3 regions of the Lysinibacillus sp. G1-3 genome follow, and region 3 is predicted to be linked to each of the others. Evidence: riboswitches for the same ligand, from Rfam matches in the RefSeq annotation. Region 3 holds a riboswitch; each other region holds the start of a gene.

Region 1 (5,494 bases), on a different contig from region 3:
TGGGAGTCTAAATGAATGGAGATTACTAATAAAAAAATTTATTTCGAGGTGTTAACATGAGCTTTGGTGGTGTACCGCAATGGTTTTTTATCCTGGCCGTTGCATTTGCAATTTGCTTTATTTTATACGCAGAATGGAATTCTAGAAAATAAAGGATCCTATACTATTGTAAAAAAATAAAATGTACATTACTAAATTCAATTTTAGTAGTGTACGTTTTTATTTTTAAAAGTCATTCAATTATTATAAGAAGTATTACGGACTGCAGCTCGAAAGGCTAAAAGAGAACAGGCTCATCAGTCGCTCATGCCATTTTACTTTGATATTCTGTTTAGAGACTTGAAAGTTTAAGTTACAATAAAAAATTTTTTCATGGAAGTTTCCTTACTTGTTTAAATCTCTCATATTTCTCATTAATCTCAATTTTTTTCGCATCTGCTTGTGCGGGATAACTTTCCTCAATTGCATTTGTCCAAACATCTTCCACCTTCAATTCGAACAATTTCGCCTATGATTATAGGTTTATTTGTTATGTCCTCGTTTGACTTTGAAATCTCTTTATCGAGTTCTTCTTCATTACCACTTTTTTGACAGCCTAATAACCCGATTGATAAAAATATGAGAGATAAAATTAAGCTAAATTTTTTCATTATCATCACTCCTTATTAGAATGAATTTCGTGATTTTCGTTTCAATAAAGTGAAAATAATTATATAAAAAAAAGCATTATCCCTCTTGAAGAATAATCCCATTAGCTTAAGTACAGCACATTAAAACCTTATTCATATCTTTTTCATTTACTAAAACACTACCATTTTCATCAATAATGAAATCAACCTCGGCATCAGTAAGCCTTTCTATCGCTGAATCAATCATTTCTTGACTTTGTGTTTATGAATCAACCCATACGTTATAGCTTTTTTCTTGCGAACATCCAAGTAATAGAACACTAGTTACGGTAAATAGAATCCATAATTTTTTCAAAATACTATCTCCTTAACTGCATAAAATTGACGCTACCAGTGGAAGAATGATCGTTAATCGGAGTGGCCCAGATTATATCTTAATCACAAATAAAAGCTGAACAAATTTAGTTCAGCTTCATTGTTACACATTATATATTGACTAGTAATAAAATTCGTTTGTACTTATTTTTTTTGTTATTTTAATGTCCGTTTTAAAAACGCTTTTGTCCGTTCATGCTGAGGGTTTACTAAAACCTGAGCTGGTGGGCCTTCCTCTACAATAACACCTTTATCCATAAAGACAACGCGATCGGCTACTTCTTTGGCAAATTCCATTTCATGTGTAACGATTAACATCGTATTTCCCGAATCCGCTAGCTGACGCATTACCTTTAATACTTCCCCTACCATTTCTGGATCAAGAGCTGACGTCGGTTCATCAAAAAGCATTACTTCTGGGCTCATTGACAATGCTCGCGCAATCGCTACACGCTGCTTTTGACCGCCAGATAGCTGTCGAGGCTTCGCATTAACGTATTGATCCATACCAACAATTTGTAAATATTTTAGCGCAACTTCCTCGGCTTCTGCCTTCGAACGCTTTAATACTTTCATTTGACCAACTGTGCAATTTTTTAGGACATTATGGTTATTGAATAAGTTAAATTGCTGGAATACCATGCCTAAATGTGTACGGTATTCTTGGATATTATGCTTTTCATCTAAAATATTTTCACCTTTATATATAATTTGACCACCACTTGGTGTTTCCAGTAAATTAATGCAGCGTAGTAATGTTGATTTACCTGAACCTGAAGAACCGATTAAGCAGACAACCTCGCCCTTTTCTACTTGAAAATTTACATCCTTTAACACTTCGTTACGCCCAAATGATTTACTTAAATGCTCTATATTAATTACTGTCATTTATTAGCCCCCTATACTGCTTCTTTCTGTTCTTTTTGGTAGGCATCTGGTCCATCCAGCCGTTTTTCTATATACAGTAAAATTCTTGATGCTGTGAATGTCATGATGAAATAAAGGACACATGCTACAAAGAAGGATTCGAAGTAGCGGAAGTTATTACCTGCAATCGACTTTGTTTGGAAAAATAATTCCGTAACTCCAATAACGTTTAAAACTGCTGTATCTTTAATATTCATAATTAATTGGTTACCTGTTGCCGGCAATATATTTCGGGCAACTTGTGGTAATACAACATGTAGCATGATTTGAACATGATTCATACCTATAGCAGATGCAGCCTCGTACTGCCCTTGATCAATGGAAACAATTCCACCTCGTACGATTTCTGCCATATAAGCACCTGTATTTAGTGAAACAACTACTATACCTGCCGTAATAAAGTGCATACTAATACCAAATGCTATATCTAAGCCGAAAAATACAACCATTGCTTGTACAATCATTGGTGTACCACGGAAGAATTCGACATAGCAAGTTAGTATAAAATTAATGAATTTCAAGCTATAAAATTTTACTCCCTTTTTACGAACTTTGATGGTATGCATAATTCCAATAAAAAATCCGATAAGTGCACCAATAATTGTACTAATAACCGAAATAAGTAATGTATAATACGCACCTCGTAAAAACATTTGCCAGTTGTTCTCAACAATAGAAATAATCCATTCAAGACTCATGATGTTCCTCCTAACAACGTCGTGTTGCTTATTCGTTACAATCGTCTTTGCTATCTACCATTTTCATAAGGCCCCTGTTTCTTTTATCTTATGAATCAATTAGCTAAGACATTATTATAATTTAGTAAGATTCTAATATAATGATATTGCACGGACTAGTAACTAGCCCGCGCAATTATATTATTGTGCTGCTGGTTGTTGGTGAATGGCTTCTTCCATAATTTTTTGGCGATCATCTTCAGAAATACCTTTTAAGATTTCATTTATCTTCTCAAGGTTTGCATCACCTTTACGTAAACCAACTGCGATCGATGTATTTGAAATGTCTGTATCGAAGCCTTTTTCAAATTTTACATATGTTAATTTATCGTTTGCAGCTGCAGCGGAAATACCTTCTGGACGTTCTGCTACATAGCCATCAATTTTTCCAGCTTCTAATGCTACTCGCATTGCTGGGAAGCTATCCATTGCTGTTTGTTTTTTTACATCTTTGATTTGATCAATAACAGTGTAGTTAGATGTATTTAACTGTGATGTAATTTTTGCACCAGAGAAATCTTGGATAGATGTTGCTTTTTCATATTTACTACCTTTTTTAATTACCATTACAAAATCAGACGTATAGTAGTTTTCTGTGAAGTCGATCGTTTGCTTACGTTCCTCAGTAGGTGACATACCTGCAATGATAGCATCGATTTTATTTGATTGTAGAGCTGGTACTAAGCCATCCCATTCCAATTTTACGATAACCAATTCTTTTCCTAAGCCTTCAGCTATCTTTTTCGCCATTTGTACATCATAACCGCCTGCATATTCTGCATTATCGGCAATTTTTACTGCACCATTTGCATCACCTTGCTGCGTCCAGTTAAATGGAGCATAACTTGCTTCCATTCCGATACGGAATTCGCCGCCAGCTTCCTCGTTGTTCGTATTGGCCCCCTCATTACTAGATGACGACGGCTCCTTCTTGTCACTTGTACCACATGCAGCTAGCAAAATTGCAGTCACTACGGTCAACATTACTACTAACCAATTTCTTTTCATGTAAAACTCCCCCTTTTTCTGTAAAAAAATAAGACAACTGTACTAAAAAAGCCTAAGCTCTGAACTTAGGTCTTACTTTTTCAACAGTTGCCCAAATCCTCACTATAATTCCATCATTCCGAGATAGCACAACCTAGTAAACCTGGAAAAATCCACTAGGACAGTCCTGCACTTATTCACTGCAGGCCCAGCATAAAAGTACGAGCTCCTTTTACACTTCGGCGATAGTTCCTTCTTCATTGCGTCTTCGCTTGCTTGTACTCAACAATGAACTAATAAATACCGCGCCTCTACCTCACAATAGAAAAACGTGAGGTTTGAATATTTAATTGATTATTAAGATACTACTATAAAACTAACTTATTCGTCAAGATAATTTCGTTACTTTTCTGACTAATTACAATATTAGGTTTTTTTATCCTTTTTAAAGAAAATCCGCAAATAATTAATACTTAACATACTTTCTATTAATTCAAAAGAAATTGTTAATCAGTAAAAATAATAGCCTTTATACTATATGCAACTTGGTGAAGCTTTCGAAAGCGGTGGGATAACCTGCCCATTGATTCGATTCTTATCCATCGGTCTCGGTCCGGCTCCTCTTTCCGTCGTATCAATTGCTTTATCTGTCGCTTCGTTTTCTTACCGTCACTTCGGCTCTTTTATCCGTCGGTCCGGCTTTTCTTTCCGTCGCTTCGGTTCTACTTTCCGTCGCATGACTTCCTTTCCGTCACTTTGACCCTTTTATCCGTCATTCTGGATCCTCATTCCGTCGTATCGATTGCTTTATCCGTCGCTTCGGCTCTTCTTTCCGTCGCTCTACTTCCTTTCCGTCACTTCAGCCCTTTTATCCGTCATTCTGGATCCTCATTCCGTCGCTCCGATTACTTTAACCTTCTCTTCCTCAAATATTCCACACAAGAAAAAAACCTTGCGAAACAAAGTTCGCAAGGTTTTAAGAAACTCAGGAATTAAGAATTTAATAATAAATCTTCTGGGTTTTCAAGTAGTTCTTTAACAGTTTTAAGGAAGCCTACAGAATCTTTACCATCGATAATACGGTGGTCGTAAGAAAGTGCTAAGTACATCATTGGGCGAATTTCAACTTCACCATTCACTTCAACTGGACGTTTTTTGATAGTATGCATACCAAGGATACCAGCTTGTGTACCATTCATGATAGGTGTAGACATTAATGAACCGAATACTCCACCATTTGTAATTGTGAATGAGCCACCTTGAAGATCACCTAAACCTAATTTTTTGTCGCGTGCTTTTTTCGCTAGATCTGCAATTGAATCTTCAATTTCTGCAAAGTTTTTGCGGTCAGCGTCACGTACAACTGGTACTACTAATCCTTCTTCTGTCGATACAGCTACACCGATATCGAAGAAGTTGTTTAAGTGAATTTCATCACCAACGATTTGTGCATTCACATATGGGTATTTTTTAAGTGCTGCAACTACAGCTTTTGTGAAGAATGACATGAAACCAAGTTTAGAGCCAGTTGACTCGAAGAATTGGTCTTTTTTACGAGAACGTAAAGCCATAACGTTTGTCATATCTACTTCGTTAAATGTTGTTAACATTGCTGTAGATTGTTTTACTTCAAGTAAGCGTTTTGCAATTGTTTGGCGACGACGGCTCATTTTTTCAATTGTCACACGTGAATCATCAACAGCTGCTACTGCTTTAGGTGCTGCTGGAGCTGCTTGTGGTGCTGCAACTGGAGCTGTACCATGAGCTGCAACGTCTTGTACACGTACGCGGCCTTGTGGATCTACTGGAGATACAGCAGCAAGGTCAATACCTTTTTCA
Region 2 (5,494 bases), on a different contig from region 3:
CTCTGACAAGATTGTATGTTTGAGCTTGCCAATTCATTTTTCAACTAAAAAAACTGCCCTGCAAGCCATTTTCTATGGCTCACAGGACAGTTTATTATTTATTAATCTACTTTTAAATCACATTGCTCAAGTGGAAGCATTTTTGTTTTATGCTTAATTTTATAGCCAAGCCATAACAGTAAGAACAGTGGAATACCGATATACGAGACAAGGACTCCGTACCAATCTACTGAACCACCCATAAAGGCATTGTAGTTTTGTCCAATAACAACAATCATACAAACCGTAAAGGCAAATAGCGGACCGAATGGGAATAATTTTGCTTTATACGGCAACAATTTCGAATCTAAGCCCTGTACGTCGAACGCTCGACGGAAACGGTAATGGCTAAATGCAATTCCTAGCCAAGCAATGAAGCCTGACATCCCAGATGCATTTAGAAGCCACATGTAGACAACACCATCACCAAAGAATGAAGCTAAAAATGCTAGAGAACCTACAGCTAAAGTCGCCAGTAATGCGTAAATTGGAATACCTCGACGGCTTAGTTTTGCGAAAAATTTAGGTGCATGTCCATCTACCGCTAATTGCCAAAGCATACGAGAAGATGCGTACAGCCCTGAATTCCCTGCTGACAGCATTGCCGTTAGAATAATAGCATTCATCAATGATGCAGCAAAGGCAATTCCTAAACGGTCGAACACCAGTGTAAACGGTGAAACAGCGATATCTTCAGATAGCAAACGTGCGTCTGTAAACGGAATCAACAGACCAATTGCACCGATCGCTAAAATATAGAATAAAAGAATTCGCCAGAAAACCGACTTAACAGCTTTTGGAATATTTTTACCAGGATCATCTGTTTCACCCGCTGTTATTCCAAGTAATTCTGTTCCTTGGAACGAGAATCCCGCAGCTAAGAAAATACCAAATGTAGCAAGGAAACCACCGTGGAATGGTCCATCACTAATAAAGAAATTCGTAAAGCCTACCGGAGCATTTCCTCCTAAAATACCAAATATCATTAAGAAACTGATGATAATAAAAATGATTACAGTTACAACCTTTATCATGGCAAACCAATATTCACTTTCACCATAGCTTTTTACCGATAATAGATTGAACGTTAAAACGACAGCAATAAATAAAACAGTCCAAAGTGCTGAAGAGCTATCTGGGAACCAATATTTCATAATCAATGATACAGCTGAAATTTCTGCCGCAATTGTAATTGCCCAGTTGTACCAATAGTTCCAACCAAGTGCAAAACCTAGAGCTGGATCCACAAATTTTGTAGCATACGTACTAAATGAGCCCGATGATGGCATATAGGCTGCCATTTCGCCTAAGCTCGTCATTAAAAAATAAACCATAATACCGATTAATGCATAAGCAAGAAGCGCACCGCCAGGGCCTGCCTGTGCAATGGCACCACCACTAGCTAAAAACAATCCTGTACCGATTGTACCGCCTAATGAAATCATTGTAATGTGACGGCTTTTTAATTCTTTTTTCAACTTTGGCGCTTTATGGCCGAGCTGATTGACTTTTATTTCACTCACAATTTAGCTTCCTTCCTTTTAAGAGGCGAAAAAAATGCCATCACATGAACGGCAGTGATGGCTAAGAATCCTCTGTTCTTTCAAAATGATAGCTCAACACGTTGTCCAAACGTGACAGTTCTGTTCCTTTCGGAGACAGCCCCAGCATGAGGTTTTCAAGTCCCCTCACACTTCGGCAGTATTTCCTTTCAACTAATATCTTAAATGCTTGTCATTTCCATTAGCATACTCTTAAATACCGCGACCTCTACCTCAATATAAACATGAGGCATATTATTAAATTTATGATGAATATTATTCTAACATATGACATATGGCATTTCAACAACCCGAGTAACATTCTATATTTTGTGAATTTTCAACTATTTTTATTATTGTGATAAAGTGGTATAGTGGTTCAATCATAATTGTTCTAACAGGGGGGATTTATTTGACTACTCGTGAACATAACGATACTTATCCTAGCAGGAAAATTAACTGGAAAGGTACAACCTTATTACTAGTGATCGGCGTAATTTGTATTGCCTCGACATTACGGATGCCACTAACAGTTGTTGGACCTATTATTTCCTTTATCCGAGAAGACCTCGGCATATCCTATGCATTAGCGGGCTTTCTAACAACAATCCCATTGCTAGCTTTTGCAATTATCTCACCTTTTGTACCAATTGTCGCACGTAAAATCGGGCTAGAACTAACATTATTTTTATCGACTATTCTTTTGGCATTAGGGATTGTACTACGCTCCCTCGGCACAACTAGTTTGCTCGTATTTGGCACTGCGCTAATTGGTATAGCCATTTCATTCGGTAACGTACTTATTCCAGGATTACTTAAATTGAAGTTTCCTTATCACGTAGGTTTGCTTATGGCATTTTTCACAATGTCGATGAATTTGACAGCTGGGCTTGGCGCTGGCGTTAGCTATCCTGTTGCCCATTCATCCATTGGCTGGCAAGGTGCTCTGGCAGTCGCACTTGTTCTTGTGGCGTTAACCATTTTAATTTGGATTCCACAGTTGAAATTTAATAAGCCGGAGCCTAATGTTAAAACTACGAAAGAACGTACACCTTTATGGAAATCACCTGTTACTTGGGCAGTAGCGGGAGCTATGGGATTTCAGTCGTTATTATTCTATACAACCGCTGCTTGGATTCCTGAAATATATATAGCACAAGGATTAGCTGCAGATCGTGCAGGATGGATGTTTTCCATCATGCAATTTTCACAAGTCCCAATGGCCTTAGCTGTGCCTATTATTGCTAGTAAAATGACATCTCAACGACCTCTCGTATTCATGTTTACGGCATTTTACTTAATTGGCTTTATCGGACTAGTAATGGAATGGACGAACCTCGCTATACTTTGGATGGTACTACTAGGCTTAGCCGGAGGAGCTTCATTCTCATTAGCGATGATGTTCTTTACATTACGTACCCGTACCGCTTTTGAGGCAGCTGATTTATCAGGTTTTGCACAATCATTAGGATATTTATTAGCCGCAATCGGTCCAATTTTATTTGGTTATTTACATGATATATTTGGTGGCTGGGATATCACTGGTTGGTTATTTGTTGTCGTAGCATTCATACTCTTCTTATGTTCATTTAGAGCTTCTAAAAATGAATATGTAAATTAAAAAAGGTAGCTCATAATCTTATTTCAGCAAGTGTTTGGACACTCGCTGAAATAAAGTTAACGTGAGCTGCCTTTCTCTATTAATAAGGTGGTTTCTGATAAAAATAGTTCGGTGTATTGTAAACATTAACATAAGGCTTGTGATAAATATGGGTTGTAGCTGGTGAAAGAGGTGGAATCAACCATGTCCAATTGCCTGTAACTTCGCGATTTGCTGCTGCTTCTGCTTCCTCAAACAATTTAAATTGTTGTGCAGCTGTATGATGATCTACAATGCTCACACCATCTTCTTTAAAAGAATGTAGAACGGCCATATTCAGCTCAACTAATGCTCGGTCACGCCATAGAGAAGCCTGTTTAGTTGTATCAAGGTTAAAAATTTCTGCTATAGCGGGTAGCATATTATAGCGATCATGATCTGCTAAATTACGTGCCCCAATTTCTGTACCCATATACCAACCATTGAATGGAGCTGCCTCAAAGTCGATACCTGCCATTTGGAAGCGCATGCTCGAAATAATCGGCACTGCATACCATTTTAATCCTAGCTTTTCTACTTGAGAAGATTCTGGGTGGCGAATCGGTACCTCTAGTACATATTCGTCAGGGATTATAAACACTTGTGGCTCTCTATCATCCACCTGTACGACAAGCGGAAGCACATCAAATGCTGTTCTCTCACCCTGCCAGCCAAGTGATTCACATACTTTTGTAAACGCAACGGAATGCAGATCACCAACGATTCCAGATTCCGTTTCATAGCCAGCATAGCGAATTAGCTGATGATTCCATATACGAACTCGCCCTGGTGCAAAAATCGTTATTGTCGGGCGAATTTTCCCATCATTTGTTGCGTATTGAATATGTTTAAGCAAAGCGTTGAAGATATCCTCTTCATGTGAAAGATCACGGGCATCAACAACATGCAGCGATTGCCAAAACAATCGACCAATACATTTATTACTATTACGCCACGCCACTCGTGCACCAAAGATTAGTTCTTCCGTTGTCGGTATATATTGTCCAGTTGTTTTAATATACTGTAATTTATTTTCTAGCCATGTTTTTGACTCGTCTTGCTCTACTTGATAAAGTTCTAAAAATCGTTGTACTTCATGTAAATTCATATCGAACTCCTCCATCTACCCTCATATTAGAGGAATGGAACTATTATCACCACGAAAAAATCTGCAAAAAAACATACATATTTTATATATGAAATACTTTGTTCAATATTTCTTATCATTTTTTGGGACTAGGGAAAAGATAGACACATTCGCTTCAAGTGCTATTATGAGAATTTCAGGGGATTATAAAGGACAAAGCCTTTTTGTATGTAGAAATTGGTTATACAAGAGATATCTTCAGTTGCAAAACCGATTTTTTTTATCATGATTAAGCCCTTCGCAATACTTAGGAATAGACGTTATAACACGGCTATTCGAAATAAAACTTCCTAACACAAAGGGTGATCCTTTTTAGCTTTTAATTGGCATAAAAAAAGCATGTTACACGAATGTGCAACATGCTTGATGACCCCTACGGGATTCGAACCCGTGTTACCGCCGTGAAAGGGCGGTGTCTTAACCACTTGACCAAGGGGCCGTGGCTCCGAAGGCAGGACTCGAACCTGCGACAACCTGATTAACAGTCAGGTGCTACTACCAACTGAGCTACTTCGGAATAATGGTGGGCCTAAATGGACTCGAACCATCGACCTCACGCTTATCAGGCGTGCGCTCTAACCAGCTGAGCTATAGGCCCATTATTTTGGAGCGGGTGATGAGAATCGAACTCACGACATCAGCTTGGAAGGCTGAGGTTTTACCATTAAACTACACCCGCAGATGGTGGGTCAGGACGGAATCGAACCGCCGACACTTAGAGCTTCAATCTAATGCTCTACCAACTGAGCTACTGACCCGAAAAAAATATGGAGGAGGTAGAGGGATTCGAACCCCCGCGCGGTGTTACCCGCCTGTCGGTTTTCAAGACCGATCCCTTCAGCCAGACTTGGGTATACCTCCGTAATATATAAATGGTGGAGCCTAGCGGGATCGAACCGCTGACCTCCTGCGTGCAAGGCAGGCGCTCTCCCAGCTGAGCTAAGGCCCCTTGTTAGGAAAGATGGTCGGAATGACAGGATTCGAACCTACGACCCCTTGGTCCCAAACCAAGTGCTCTACCAAGCTGAGCTACATTCCGATACTATTAGGCTTTATTTGGCGCGCCCGACAGGAGTCGAACCCATAACCTTCTGATCCGTAGTCAGACGCTCTATCCAATTGAGCTAC
Region 3 (5,494 bases):
CACGTATTATTGATAGCTTAAAGAATGAAAAAACAGCACCAATCTTATTAACAGAAACAGAATGGATTGAACAATATAAAGGTACAAATTTTCGTCACTATGTAACGATAAGTGGGTACAAAGAATCGAATAAGACTCTAAGGATTGTAGATCCAAATCATCATACAAAATACACAGGCACTGGAACATATTGGACAACTATCGGAATTGCAACAGATACTACTAGAGAGGGTAAAGGTATTGCAAAAGCAGTATATAAAGCTGATGGTACTAACCCTGCAATGATTTGGTAAAATAAACAAAATTAAATAACTAGGTTATTTGGAGAGATTATTTTGAAAAAAAATACATTAGTAGCATTCGGGTTAATTGCCAGCTTAGTTGTTGCTCTACTAGTTATTTTAAAAGTGGTTCAAAACAATAATAATGCTGAAGATGAGACTCTTGAATATTATCAAATAGTAGATGAAGATTTTAATAAAACAGTAGATGTTCCTTTTTCTAGGATAACTTCTTTTAAGGGGAACGCTAGCTCAATTTTCATGAGTGTGGATTATAAGAGTCCGTCTGGTCTAGATAATAAGATCATTCAATATAATCGAAAGACTCAGCAATACAAAACTATATTTAATAGCAAATTTGAATTTCCGTCTGTCCAAGGTCTAGAAATGAATGATAATTGGTTAGTGTGGGTTGATGCTGATGAAGGTGGTGGACAGAAAAATTCGTATTTGATGAATTTAAAGACGAATGAAATACAACCATTAACAGAAGAAAATAATCCAAATATCGATAATGATTTTCCTGTACTTGTTGAAGACTATGCTACTTGGATATCAATAGATTTAAGGACGGGAAAGCCGAAAGTTATGTTGAAAAATCTTAAAACAAATGAAACTGACAGTATATTTGATTTAAATAATTATACATTTATGAATATGTTTTTATCTGCAAAGGATGGAAAAATATTATTAACTGATAAAAAAATAATGTAGGTTATTTATATTTATATGATTTGAAAAGTAAAGAAATCGAAGAAATAAAAACGGACTATCAATTTATTGGTTGGGCAAGTTTGCTAAATGGGCAACAATTTATTTATCTAACCTTTAATGACCCTAGTGAACCTATAGTTGATGAACGAAAGCTTCTTTTTTATAATGTTTCGAATAAACAAACGCAAGAAGTTGTTTCGGATGTATTAATTGTAAATTCTATTTACACAGATTTTAATAACCAAGTGTTTTTTTCTTATGATGATAAATATTTTATGAAATTTAAGGTAAAGAATAATTTACTGGTTAAAAATGGAGAGTTGGAAACTCCCGATATTTATAGGTTTTCTGCGGAAAATGATCTCTATATTATTAACCAAGACCTTTCAGATGAAAAACGTAAAAACAAATTAATTATCCAAAGTGAATTCTCTAATTAAAAAATTGGCTATCCCCAATGATAATATGATCCCCTTTAACATTCTACTTAAAGGGGATTTTTCTTTGCCTAGAAAAAATAATTCGAATACAAATGAGTTTAAATTAGAAGTTCAGGCATATTTAGCTGGTAACGAAAGCTATGTTTCCATAGCCAAACGATTTGGCGTTCAAAATAAAACACAAGTCGAGCGAAGGGAAAAAGTAAAGTTTAAAGAAGGTGAATCCATTGAAGCGTTCAATTGTCTACCATCGCCAAGTTCTGGAGCTAGAGGTGTGAAGAATCTGTTGAAAAGCAACTTATCTAAAGAGCGTAGAGGAAGAAAGTAATTACTATAAATTACAGGTCAGATACTTTAATTACTGTGGGGGAACATCATGTTACCGATCGGTTTACGGAGCGGGAGCAAGAGAGAGCTTGCTAAATAGGGGATTGATTGAATAATTATATTATGTAAACTAGTTGGAAGAATAATTAAAACCAAAAACCCTCTTTAGAAAATAACTTCAATAATCGACATGTTGATGTACTCATTGCAAAACTTTGTAAATTAATAGTGCATGTTGTTATTATGTTGTGAATATAATAGACCAAACGCCACTTGAAATTTAAGCTTTATTAAGGAATTAGGGTGAAACGAAGGAGTGTAAAATTGTCGATTTCAAATCCGCAATACACATTTTTAGAAGTTGATTTTCATAATCCTAATTTAACTCAAGCAGAACTGAAGGTTGAGAATATTTCTGAAGGGGTACGGAAAAATATTGAACTCGTAGAAAATACAAATGTAGCATTGAAAATAATATCACCTAATGTATATATAAATTTAAACTGGTTGATAGGATGGCTATTATGGATACCAGTAGATATTTATTGTGCTACGGCTTTGGTAATAGATAAATTCTTATTATAAGTGAAGACGTTTTTTTACTAATCAAGCAGAAAAGAGGGGTAACCCGATGAATACAATAGATCGTTTACTCTGAATAACCATCAACTGAAAGCTAAAGAACGGTTATCTTAGGTTATTCTTAAGATCGCATGCGAAAGCGAGACAGTGTGTCATGAATGAAAAAAGCAAGTGGTAATCCGCCTGGAATTATTTCCGGGTTATTTGTATTTTTAGAATTTGAAAGAGATGGAGCAAGGTGATGTTTACAGACTAAGAAAAACCCCAATACTCAACTTTTTATAGGTGAATATTGGGAGATCAAAATTAATTTTGATATCACTACTAACGTTTATTTTCATTTTGAATACTACTGAAATCTACTTCCTCAGCGAACTCTTCTCTGTTTTCATTTTTACGTTCTCTGTTAGCATTTTGATTTTGATTCTGCTGTTTTTTGTTGTCTTGTGTTTTATTATTTTTATGTTTATTACTACCCATGATCATCTCACCTCCACTATTAGTGTGAGAGAAAGATGATTTTTTATTCGCATAACTTAAAATTCATTTGAAATATATGTGATGAAACAAAAGATATGAATAAAGTAACATTTTCGGGTTATGTTGTTCATACACTCCGTACATTGCGAGGCTGTTGCTTGATTGGTGTTGGAATTATATTGTGAATCGTTTTTAGGTAATGAAAAATCAAAAGGTGAATAACTAAATACTTATACAATTGTTGATGTATTGTTTGTATTTATTGTAAATAGTTATTGTTTTAAGTGTTTTGATTGTCTTTTTTTGTGGTTATGCGCGATAAATCTTATAAAATATAGTAAATTTTAAAGTTGACATATAAAAAACGCAATAATATAATTGTTTCAAATAATTAAATAATTCTTAATTTTCTGATAGATAGGTAGAGGCGCGGCAGTTAATAATTCCTAATGGAGTCCGAGAAGATGAAGATATTAGATACAAGGAAGTGTCGCCGAAGTATGTGATGAGTTCTCGCCATTATTTACTGGGGCTGTAGCGAATAGTTACAGGACTGTCTTCCTAAACATAAATGTTTAGGAAGTTGTGCTATCTCTGTTTAGACAAACAGTGGGAATTTTAAATGGTCGATTCATTTTAAGTTTCTAGAAATGGGTAGGTCTTTTTTGTGTTAGACAGATTCTTTTGCTCAGAGAGTCTATATTTTATTTGTCAATACATTTTAGAATTAGAGGTATTTTGGGGGGATTTTATGGATAATACATCAACATTATACTATGAATTTTTACCGACTGACGGTCAAAAAATAAACGTGAACCCTGATAAAACAGCATTACTAATAGTAGACATGCAAAATCAGTTTATTAGCCGAGACGGATTAGACGCGCAGGTTGCAAGAGAAAAGGGCATGTTTGATCAGTGGGAATACTTTTTTGATCGTATCGACAATTTAACGATCCCGAACAATAAAAAGCTTTTAGATTTTTTCCGTACTAATAAATTAGAAGTAACATTTGGTCGCATTGCTTGCCATCATAAAGATGGACGAGATCGTTCTCCTGTACAACGCCGGACAGGATGGAACAATATTTTATTGCCAATCGGTGACCCAGGAGCGGAGATGGTGGATGAATTAAAGCCTCTTGATGACGAAATTGTTGTAAATAAAACGACAGATAGCGTATTAAGTGGTACGAATTATGAATTTTTACTGCGTAATATGGGCATTGAAACAGTAGTTTGTACAGGTGTTGTAACAGATCAATGTGTTGCTTCAACAGTTCGAAGTTTAGCTGACGCAGGATTTGAAGTTATTTTAGTTGAAGATGCATGTGCAGCTGCAACGCAACAGCTTCATGATGCAGAAATTATGATTATGAATCAAATTTATTGCCAAGTGATGAGTACAGATGAAGTAATTGATTTAGTAACGGAAGAACTATCAAAACACGAACCAATGAACCTGTGAGAGGAAATGGACTATGAGTCAAACACCAAATGTTCATACACCACAGTTAAAGCGTGTTTTAACATTAAAAGATTTAGTCATTTATGGTATTGCTTTTATGACACCGATTGCGCCAGCTTATATTTATGGCTTTGCAGCAGAGTCTACAGGTGGGATGTTGCCATTAGCCTACTTGATTGCGATGGTTGCAATGATGTTTTCTGCATATAGTTACGGTCGCATGGCTGCTGTTTTTCCGAATGGAGGGTCAACTTACACATATACCCAGCGTGCAATCAATCCGCATTTAGGTTTTTTTGCGGGTTGGGCAATGTTTATGGATTATGTCTTAGTGCCACTCATTGTATTCATGGTAGGTGCTTCATATGCGAATGCATTAATACCATCTGTTCCGTATTGGGTATGGGTGTTATTAATTGCAGGTATTATAACTACAGTCAATATTCTAGGTATTGGCATCGCAGCAAAAACAAATCAAATCCTCGTTATATTTATGGGAATTGTAGTTGTTATTTTTGTGATTTTTTGTGTAAAGACAATTGTCGGTGTGGAAGGTGATACGTCGCTCTTTACTGTTGTCCCGTTTTTCAACGATGAAAAATTCGTTATGTCTGCAATTATTTCTGGTGCAGCAATGGCCTGCTTCTCATTTTTAGGGTTCGATTCGATTACAACACTTTCTGAAGAGGCAGTCAATCCAAAAGAGGATATTTGGAAGGCAGCTATTTTAGCTTGTTTAATCGGAGGACTTATTTTTATTGTGCAAGCATATGTAGCTCAGCTCGTATGGCCTGATGTTACAAACTTTAGTTCAGCTGATACGGCTTTATTTGATGTAGCGGAAAAAGCAGGAGGTGCAGTTCTTGCAACTCTTTATACGGTTGCGATTATTGTATCAACAGTGACAGCTGGTTTAACAGGACAAGCAAGTGCATCTCGTTTAATGTTTAGTATGGGGCGTGATGAGGTACTTTCGAAAAAGTTTTTCACACATTTACATCCAAAATATCAAACACCGGTATACAATATTTTATTGATGTGTGTGATTAGTGTTATAGGAGCGCTGTTTTTATCGGCAAATTTTATAGCAGAATTAATGAACTTTGGAGGCCTGACAGGATTTATGTTTGTCAATTTGTCAGTGATCGTGTATTACGTCTTCCGTAAAAAAGAAATGAAAATAATTCGATACTTATTAATTC

What was found. A riboswitch is a leader RNA that binds a small molecule or an ion and turns the genes downstream of it on or off. The one in region 3 is predicted to bind lysine.
Region 1: it holds a riboswitch for lysine, as region 3 does, so the genes downstream of both, ACVYAD_RS02435 (transporter substrate-binding domain-containing protein) here and ACVYAD_RS14390 (cysteine hydrolase family protein) in region 3, are expected to answer to the same signal.
Region 2: it holds a riboswitch for lysine, as region 3 does, so the genes downstream of both, ACVYAD_RS19180 (amino acid permease) here and ACVYAD_RS14390 (cysteine hydrolase family protein) in region 3, are expected to answer to the same signal.

What each region holds. Positions count from the first base shown of each region.
Region 1 covers NZ_JBWHYQ010000002.1:85,301-90,794, reverse strand. The annotation lists gene ACVYAD_RS02450 (hypothetical protein) at 459-650, opposite strand; gene ACVYAD_RS02445 (amino acid ABC transporter ATP-binding protein) at 1,161-1,892, opposite strand; gene ACVYAD_RS02440 (amino acid ABC transporter permease) at 1,904-2,629, opposite strand; gene ACVYAD_RS02435 (transporter substrate-binding domain-containing protein) at 2,810-3,676, opposite strand; lysine riboswitch at 3,793-3,977, opposite strand; gene odhB (2-oxoglutarate dehydrogenase complex dihydrolipoyllysine-residue succinyltransferase) at 4,648-5,494, opposite strand, start outside.
Region 2 covers NZ_JBWHYQ010000018.1:117,087-122,580, forward strand. The annotation lists gene ACVYAD_RS19180 (amino acid permease) at 102-1,562, opposite strand; lysine riboswitch at 1,644-1,820, opposite strand; gene ACVYAD_RS19185 (CynX/NimT family MFS transporter) at 1,969-3,201, shown strand; gene ACVYAD_RS19190 (nitric oxide synthase oxygenase) at 3,281-4,327, opposite strand; tRNA gene ACVYAD_RS19195 (tRNA-Glu) at 4,734-4,805, opposite strand; tRNA gene ACVYAD_RS19200 (tRNA-Asn) at 4,807-4,883, opposite strand; tRNA gene ACVYAD_RS19205 (tRNA-Ile) at 4,888-4,964, opposite strand; tRNA gene ACVYAD_RS19210 (tRNA-Gly) at 4,972-5,045, opposite strand; tRNA gene ACVYAD_RS19215 (tRNA-Phe) at 5,049-5,124, opposite strand; tRNA gene ACVYAD_RS19220 (tRNA-Ser) at 5,135-5,227, opposite strand; tRNA gene ACVYAD_RS19225 (tRNA-Ala) at 5,240-5,315, opposite strand; tRNA gene ACVYAD_RS19230 (tRNA-Pro) at 5,329-5,405, opposite strand; tRNA gene ACVYAD_RS19235 (tRNA-Arg) at 5,424-5,494, opposite strand, start outside.
Region 3 covers NZ_JBWHYQ010000012.1:88,393-93,886, forward strand. The annotation lists gene ACVYAD_RS14360 (C39 family peptidase) at 1-293, shown strand, start outside; gene ACVYAD_RS14365 (hypothetical protein) at 336-995, shown strand; gene ACVYAD_RS14370 (hypothetical protein) at 1,016-1,435, shown strand; gene ACVYAD_RS14375 (hypothetical protein) at 1,500-1,763, shown strand; gene ACVYAD_RS14380 (hypothetical protein) at 2,087-2,347, shown strand; gene ACVYAD_RS14385 (hypothetical protein) at 2,669-2,824, opposite strand; lysine riboswitch at 3,239-3,423, shown strand; gene ACVYAD_RS14390 (cysteine hydrolase family protein) at 3,576-4,292, shown strand; gene ACVYAD_RS14395 (APC family permease) at 4,306-5,494, shown strand, end outside.